2 regions of the Aminobacterium sp. UBA4987 genome follow, and region 2 is predicted to be linked to the other one. Evidence: riboswitches for the same ligand, from Rfam matches in the RefSeq annotation. Region 2 holds a riboswitch; the other holds the start of a gene.

Region 1 (4,487 bases), on a different contig from region 2:
CATGTTACGGAAGAAAAACTACCGAAACTCCATAAAACAAATTGTTGTATTTGTTCAGGGGAGCTAAAATGAATCAAAACGCTCACAAGGGCGCTAACACCGTACCCGAACATAAGACCTAATATTAAAAGTGTTATGTTATTTTTGAGCCGTCCTGCAATACCTATCATTATGAAAAGGACAAGAGAACTTCCAAGCCATGAAGATGCCGCTAGGCCTAAGCTTGCTAAAGCCCCGGTAAGGAGGGTCGCTAATGCTACGCCTAAACTGGCTCCTGCGTTGATGCCAAGGACAAATGGGCCAGCAAGGGGATTCTGAAAAAGGGTCTGCATTCCCAACCCGGCTACAGATAATGCGCTGCCTGCTGCCAGGGAAGTAAGAATACGTGGCAGACGTAATTCAAGAACAATAATCCTCCACCCATTCTCTATACCACCATGGTTAAAGATCACATTCCATAGCTCGTAAAAAGGGATAGAAACCGACCCTAAAGAAAGGGACAAGGCAGCAAAAAAAATTCCCAGAAAAGACACTGCTATAAAAAAAATGAAAGGATAGCGTCTCATTCGCCTGTTCCCTCCTCTAAGAGACGATAGAAATAAAGCTCATGATTTGGAAGCAGGGTTGGATGGAAAATAGAGATAAGATCTGCAAGTATCAGATCAGGACGCATGACGCCCTGTTGGTAATAGTCGTTAGCTCCTGCCCCATTAACCCTGGCATTATTATTGTAAACTTTTTTCTCTCGAAAAGGGCGAAATGCTGTATAACGGGAATCCTGCCCCCTCCCCTCGTCAAGGTTCCGCCAGGTCGTGGGGTTAATCCAAAAATCGCTATTCAGCGCCCGTTCCAGCACCTTTTCAAAATCTATGGGGATACTCCCGGGAAGATCCACTTCCGACCACAAATATTCACCGCCAGCATCTCGGATGAGAAGGGCAGGCCAGCTTCGCCCCCCTGAAACATACCACATACCGCCTATAGCTGCGTTAACCATAACAGTGGGGCGGGCCTCTGCCTTATTTGCAAGCTCTTTCAGGCAATTATATCGCTCTGACACTCCTCTAAAAAAAATCTCAGCTTTTTTTTCTTCTCCTAGAAAAAGCGCAACGAACTTGATCCACTCTGCCATGCCAAGGGGCGTTTCTTCCAGATAATCAGAGGCAATGACAATAGGAACTCCTAGCGCGGCCAATCTTTCTGCTGCTTCTTTTTCCGTTGCAGTATAGGTATAGACAAACACTACATCCGGCTGGAGGGAAAGAATCTTCTCAACGTCGATACGAAGCCCTGATCCGGCATCTGATGCCACATCGAGAAGGTTCAAGTTTCTGATGTCCTCGGAATAAACATAGCGCTTCCCCCCCACACCAACGAGAGAACTCTTATCCGTAAGTATTTCTATAAAAGGAAGCATCGTCATGGAAGTCGTAATAATCCGCTTGACTGGTATATATATGACCGGCAAATCCTTATGGGCTTCAGGCACAGATCCTCCCTTTGACAACAATAGATAGGACTGGGAATCCGCGGCATCTGAGCACGGTCTGTCTACTGTAACCACATAATAACCATTTCCGCACTCTACTCTGAAGCCATGGGCATATTGCAAAGAAACTTCTGGAAAGGGATGGGGAGATCCCCACACAGAAGGGGTAATGACGAAAAAAAACAAAAATAAGAGGGAAATTCTTTTTATCATATTTATCCTCACACTCAGGGCCTTCAAAAAAGATTTTACTATACGGTTTACATCGGCTATAAATCAAAAAACACTTGACTAGCAATCAATTATGGCTATGATATCTGATAAAATCAAATAAGAAAGTCTGTTTTCCGGTATAGGGAATCTGGTGCAAAGCCAGAACGGCCCCGCCACTGTAACAGCGACGAACTCGCAAAGCCACTGGAATTTCCGGGAAGGCGCGAGGGAGGATGAACTGGAGTCAGGAGACCGATCGGAAAGCTTGGTGGTTCATTATCATGCGAGGGCGTGATATGATAACTCTTCTTTTTGCCCTTCTGTGTGGCGAGGAAAGGTTGTCGTATCAATCCTTTCCTCGCCACTTATTTTTTATTTCATTTAGGAGGGACTACAGTGATTCAGAAAAAGAGACTCATCATGTTGTCTATGGTTTTGTTGCTAGCATTTTTTGCAACAAGCGCAACAGGGACAGAAAAAGTCTACGAGGTTCCTGAGGAACTAGTAACGGGAAGCCGTTTGGCTACAAGTCTGGAAGAAGTGCCCGCGCCAACCTACGTTATTACCCGCAGCCAGATAGATCAAAGCGGCTCAAAGGATCTGGCAACTGTTCTTGAAAAGCATGTACCAGGAATGTTTGTAAAGCAAAAATCCGGCTTTTCAAACGCTTCTCAGGTTACAATCCGTGGTTTTTTAACGGAAATACTGGTTCTCGTTGACGGTATCCCTTATTACAGATCCTCTCATGGCGCCGGAGCTGCAACCGTTGATTTCAGAAGCTTTCCGATCAGCAATATTGAGGAGATACACGTTGTAAAAGGTGCGGGTTCTGCTGTTTACGGTTCTATGGCTGCGGGAGGCGTTATTAACATCATTACCAAGAAAGGCGCTCAGGGCGGCTTTTTGGAAGGAGAAATCGGCCCTAATGACTGGCGACGCTATGCTATTCAAGGAAATGCCGCTGATAACGGTCTAAATGCGGGACTCTGGTACTCTCGAAAAGAAGAAGGCAGACACCGTCTTTTAAAAGATACGTTATCCATGGAAGATTTTTATGCTCTTAAGTATCGAGAGGACGCTTACGGTTTCACTTTTAGCGGGAAAAACTGGTTTTTAAAAAGTGAAATCGGAGAATATAAAAATGAATATGAAACTCCCGGCTGGTTTACACCCGTGGATATAAATAGTGAAAAGGGGCAATATCAAAGATACGCCCTCCGCTATGCCGGCAGCAATTACTACATTCTTATGGGATACGACGACCAGCGATATTATATTTTGCAAAATCCTGATAATTACTATAAGGATCGGGCTTTCACCACAGAATTTGCAAAACAGGAACAATGGGGAGAAACCTTGGCTTCATGGGGACTGTTTTTTAGAAGAGAAGAATCAACATTCCGTGGTTCCTCTTTTGACCCGGAAGTGGAACAGAATCGAACAAATTACGCTCCCTTCGCAGAGTTTTCCCGCCCCATCGGCGATTTTATAGGAACCCTTGGGCTAAGATACGAAATCTGGCGCCAGGATGACGCGGAAAACCACAATGAGCTCATGCCTAAATTGACCCTTCAGTACCCTCTGGACAATGGAAGCACATGGTATCTGTCTGCGGGACGTTTCTTTGCCATGCCAAGCATTTACGAACTCTACGCCAAAGGGCCGTGGGGAACTGTTGGAAATCCAAACCTCAAGCCAGAAAAGGGTTGGAGCTATGACCTCGGCATAAAAGGGGCTGACCACTCCGGCAGCTGGAACCTTGGACTTTTTTACTCCGACATGGAAGACAAGATTATTTGGCGAAACAGCACCTACGAAAACGTTGATCAGTTCAAATCCTATGGATTGGAAGCCTTAAGGAGATGGGACATCACGTCGAAGTGGACTCTGAGCCTTAGCGGCACCTGGATGAAGGCTCAGGAAAAATCAAATGACGAATGGGTTAACAGCTACGGGTTCCCCGAATGGCTTTTAAAAACTTCTGCTGAATATCATTCTGGTCCATGGACTGCCGGGGTCGATTTCTCTTATCTGGCTAACCGCAACGGCTACCCCTCCGGCGATGATTATTTCCAGACCGATGTTTTTGCGGAGTGGCGCTCTGGAGATCATACCCTTCGCCTAAGCTGCTACAATCTCTTCGATGAAGAATTTATGTACGATTCCGCTGGCTGGGAATATTACGGCCCTGAACGAAGTATTTACATCACATGGAAGTATAGTTTTTAAGGAAAAATTAAAGATAAAGAGGGGCGGCTAAAAAATGCCGCCCCTCTTTATCCATTCTTTTATCAGGCTCGCTCAATAATAATAGGGTCCCCATTCTTCACTGTTTTTAAAACTTCCAGGTTTCCTTTGATCTTTCCCACAACTGTCACTGCGCTGGCTGGCCTGATTTCGTCCCCTTTACTGGCAGGAGTTGGACCAAAAAAAATGCAGAATGCACTTCCAGTAGGCCAAAAAGCGATGTCCCCGGCTTCTACTACCTCTTTTCCATCCTCTAAGTCTGCAATAAGGGGGATCATGAAATAAATTTCTTCTCCCCACGTGTTTGCCCTACTTTTTATAGGTAATATTTTTAAGATACGAGAAGCAGTCACAGAATTATTTAAGGCAGCGTTGATTTCAATTTCTCCTGTTCGAATTCGTATGTCCATCACCCATCGGCTCCTTCCCTTTTCTCTGTTCTTGTTCCTGGCATAACCGGCACAAAACGGCAATAATCATGCCACGTATCGATCCATTGATTTTTCTTTTTTAACAAAACTACCAAACGCTGTAACCC
Region 2 (4,487 bases):
ATCTGGCCAGGTATGCCCAGTGACTGGGAAAGATCGTAGGGGCCGACAAAGATCAAATCAATTCCGTCAAGACAAGCTATTTCATGAAGGCAATCAAGACACGCTACGTTCTCGCAGTGAGTTATGACCAGGGTCTCCTCATTGACTTCTTTCATGGCTTCGGTCAGTGGACGAAGACCATATCCCAATGCCCGGGGAAGAGCCACGCCCCGGGTTCCTTCGGGGAAGTATTTCGACCATGCCGCGACCTTTTTAGCTCTTTCACAGTCGTTCACCTGGGGAACATGAATTCCCTGGGCCCCCACATCGAGAACTCGTAAGATATCTGTTTCTGCTCCTTGGGTGACTCGGACAATAGGGGTCATTCCCGAAAGCTCGGCAGTCCGTATCAAATGCTGTATGGATTCCGGATTCATGGGACCATGTTCCGTATCGATAATGCAAAAGTCGAAACCGGAAAGTCCCATGATCTCCACGAGGTCTGGGCAATTAAGGCCGACAAAACTGCCAATAACGACCCCTCCCCGCTTTAGAACGTCTTTGACTCTGTTGTTCATAAAATCCCCCTCCTTATGTAGAAAAGCCTGCTCTAAATACCATAAGGAGGCTGTCATCAGAAACAGCCCCCTTTCATTTAATTAGCCAAATTCAGCAATGTCGTGAGCAACACCCCGCCCATACTTAATTCTCCTCAGAAAGTATAACTGTTTTAATGTTGCAATCAAAGGGATCAGTTTTCATTTTTTCGAATCACAAGTGCGTCCGCAGCTACAGCTCCTTCCCCTTCAGGCATTACAAAAACTGGGTTTATATCTAGTTCAAGCAAATTTTCCTCTACACAAGCAAGTTGGGAAACCTGACTTACAATTTTTGCCAAGGCGTAAACATCTCTATGGCGTTGTCCCCGTGACCCTGAAAGAAATCCAAATCCTTTCAGGTCTTGAATCATCCCCAATGCTTCTTCTTCATTCACAGGAGCGTGGCGCAGTGAGATATCACCGAGCACTTCGACATAAATGCCGCCGAGCCCAACTGCGACAACAGGGCCAAATATGGGGTCTCGTTTCATTCCTACAATACATTCCATGCCGCCTTTAACCATCTCCTGAACAAGGTAACCCTGAATCTTTTCTTCTGAAACGTGCTTTTTCATGTTCTTTCGTATTTTTTTAAGGCTGTGACGCAACTCTTCAAAGGATCGAATATCAAGATGTACCACTTCCGCTTCCGTTTTATGAAGAATCTCACCAGACATCCCTTTAAGGGCAATTGGGAAGCCGAGCTCTTCGGCTGCGTCGAAGGATTCTTCCATATCGCGACAGAGATATTCCCGTGTTACAGGGACATCATATCGAGCCAATAAACGTTTCGCATCGTACTCTGTCAACTGTGAGGGGAAAGAACTCAAAAGAGACGATTTCAGTTCGATCTTATGAGAAGCCAACTCCCTTCGCTGCCCCCAATTCACAAGGGCCTTTAAAGCGCGGGCACACTGTCTAAAACTTTGAAAAACAGGAACCCCGGCGCCTTTTAGCTGTTCAATGAATTTCTTGCCATGCTCATCATCGATCATCCACACCACGGCCTGGGGCTTTGGCGTATCTTGATAACTCCGAATCAGTTCTTCTGCCATAACTTGCCCCGCTTCTCCCACAATCATGGATAAGGCTGTAACGACCATATGAATATCCGGGTCCTCAAGGGCCGTATCGAGAACATGGCGAAAGTTCTCTGGTTTTTCTGAGATTTGAACCGTCATATCCACAGGATTTCGAGACGCTCCAAAATCAGGAATCGCTTCCTCTATCCTCTTTTTACTTGTCACTGAAAATTCCGGAACGCTCATTTTTAAATCATTCAGGCTATCGGCCATGACAATGCCGGCTCCTCCCGAAGTGGTGAGAATGGCCGCACTACTCCCATTCGTTCGGGGAGAAGCCCCGAAGAGCTGGCCTACTCCTATAATATCGTCTATGTCTTCCAGCTGGATTATGCCGTACTGCTCAAAAATAGCTTTCCATACGGCTTCGTCTCCTGTCAACGCGGCAGTATGGCTCCGTGCTGCTTTTTGGGCAGAGGGAGAACGTCCTGCCTTTAAAACGGCAACGGCAATATTTCGTTCCCTTGCCTCTTGGGCAACCTGTAAAAAACGTTCTCCTTCATCAATACCTTCAAGATACATCATGAGAAGGCGAACTTCCGGATCCCGAATGACATAGCCAGCGCACTCCACAGCATCGATATCCGCCTGATTGCCAGTTGTAACAACATATCGATACCGAACTCCATGATTGAGACCTACTCCAAAGGAGGAAAATCCGAATGCCCCGCTTTGAGAAATAAAAGCTATGTGCCCTGCCGCGGGAGGTTCTATATTATAAAGGGCGCCCGAGAAGGTTAGGGGGATTCGTGCTGCCAGGTTGAGGAGGCCCTGGCAGTTAGGGCCTAGAATTCTGATTTTTCCTTCCCGGGCTATATCTATTATTCGTTGTTGTAAAGACCCATCCCCAGTCTCAGCGAAACCTGAGGAATAGATTATGGCGTAGTGTATTCCTTTCTCAGCGCAAATTTCAAGCGCCGACGGCACCAGATGTGCTTTTATGCCAATGAGAGCCGCGTCTGTCGCTGCCGGAATTTCAGAGAGGTCATGATAGCACTGGAGCCCCCCTACTTGGTCGTATTTAGGGTTGACCGGATACACCGTACCGCTATATCCAAAACGCTGCATTGCTTTCAGAGTACGGCCAGTCAAGCTGTCAAGGTCAGCGGATGCCCCTACTATGGTTATACTTCGAGGTGTAAAAAGAGGGGATAAGTGATGGTTCTGACAATTCATTATGCAATAGCCTCCTTTTCGCTACTAGACCATAAAGGCTCTAGAAGCCTCAAAGAACGAAGGCAGGTTCGACAATACAAAAGGTAGATCTTTGTTATTTCGCTTGAAGACTCTAAAGCAACGGCACTCATCCAATCTCGAGCAGCATTGATAAGATTAAAGTGGGCTTCAACAAAAAGAGCCCTCCCCTCGCCCCTGAGTTGAAGATCTTCTTCGTGGGGAACAGAAACAACCTCAATATCTCTTCGCAATGTATTAATGAGTAAACGCGTATTCTCAAGAAAATCTGCGGAAATCACGATATTTCCATCCCTATTCAAAGATCCATTTACATAGGAAATATATCGATCTATGGGAGAGAAGATCGTGCTGTGTGTTTCTCTTTCTGGAAGAGATGGGCAGTTTGTTTCTAGTGCATTCACCGTTTGCTCAAGCAAAGTAACCCCACTTGGGGTTAAGAAGTTCTGGAACAAATCCACGTGCTCCCGCTTCATAACTCTCATCCTCCTATAATAGAAAATGGCCGTCCCCCGAGGACGGCCACCAAAGGCTAAGAGTTCAAAAGCGAAATTGCCCCTTTATTTTAAGAGGGGTTTTTCCACAAGCCTTCCCGAATCCTCGCGGGAACTTGCATCTCTTCATCAGGCCGGTCTCCTGGCTTGCTTTCGCTCTTTGGAACCCCTTCCCAGAAAAAACTCTTTCCAGTGGCATTTGGTCCCATCGTCAAGCTTACAGTGGCGGGTCCGCGCCGGATTTTCACCGGACTTCCCGTACACCTGCTGAAGTTTTATTGTATTTATTACTTTACACTCTATTCGACAAAAAAGTCAATACAAATCCTCCCTTAAAAGCATTTTCCTTTTTTCATAAAAATTAGACCTTTTTAGTAAATTTTTTAAGATAAAAAAGAGAAAAAAACAATGAGGTCTAAATCCCCTTTATACTTACGCAAACAAGGAAGTAATACAGGAAAGGAAAGCCTGAAAATATTCTATTTATTTTTCCCCCCTTTTCCTTTACAATACCACCATGCTCTATAGCAAGGAGGTTATGATCATGGACTGGGGAATGGTTCCGGGAGAAACTGTTGTTATTAAATCGAAGAATATTACCCTTCGGGATATAGTACAGGCCATCGTGGATGGCGCTGACACTGTCCCTGCGGTAAAAGAGCTCTTTAGTCTAATGGATAGTGACGAAGGAGTTAATGATCTTGGCGACATACTGGATGTTTTTGTCCCAGCTATTGAAGCGCTCCGCGGTGGCGGTGGGTGAGCAAGCTGCACTGGTCAGTGCACCAGTTGTCAGTAACATCGTCAGCAAATTGAACCTCGCCGAAGATTATTGAGAGAATTGGGCTATTGGTTAACCAATAGCCCTTTTTATTTTGCCGTCTTAAGTGGGGCGAATTCGCATAGAATTCAAGATAACTGAAATTGAACTGAAGGCCATGGCCGTTTCCGCGATGGCAGGATGGAGCAGGGCTCCCATAGCGAGGGGAATGGCAATGACGTTATAGGCAAAGGCCCAAAAGAGATTTTGGCGGATGACTGTAAAGGTCTGACGGGAAATCTCAATAGCGTCGGCAATAGATGAAATTCCGCCACGCACAACAACTATGTCGGCGCTGTCAATGGCAAGGTCTGTTCCC

What was found. A riboswitch is a leader RNA that binds a small molecule or an ion and turns the genes downstream of it on or off. The one in region 2 is predicted to bind cobalamin.
Region 1: linked by a shared signal. The riboswitch ahead of B2U56_RS09160 (TonB-dependent receptor plug domain-containing protein) and the one ahead of B2U56_RS08795 (hypothetical protein) in region 2 are both predicted to bind cobalamin.

Annotation. Positions count from the first base shown of each region.
Region 1 is NZ_DGZF01000012.1:16,341-20,827, reverse strand. Features, by position in the region: gene B2U56_RS09170 (iron ABC transporter permease) at 1-566, opposite strand, end outside; gene B2U56_RS09165 (ABC transporter substrate-binding protein) at 563-1,702, opposite strand; cobalamin riboswitch at 1,821-1,977, shown strand; gene B2U56_RS09160 (TonB-dependent receptor plug domain-containing protein) at 2,099-3,931, shown strand; gene B2U56_RS09155 (cyclophilin-like fold protein) at 3,994-4,359, opposite strand; gene B2U56_RS09150 (protein-L-isoaspartate(D-aspartate) O-methyltransferase) at 4,359-4,487, opposite strand, start outside.
Region 2 is NZ_DGZF01000011.1:183,251-187,737, reverse strand. Features, by position in the region: gene B2U56_RS08805 (HpcH/HpaI aldolase family protein) at 1-557, opposite strand, end outside; gene B2U56_RS08800 (acetate--CoA ligase family protein) at 731-2,836, opposite strand; gene B2U56_RS08795 (hypothetical protein) at 2,836-3,330, opposite strand; cobalamin riboswitch at 3,464-3,631, opposite strand; gene B2U56_RS08790 (hypothetical protein) at 3,893-4,111, shown strand; gene B2U56_RS08785 (heavy metal translocating P-type ATPase) at 4,232-4,487, opposite strand, start outside.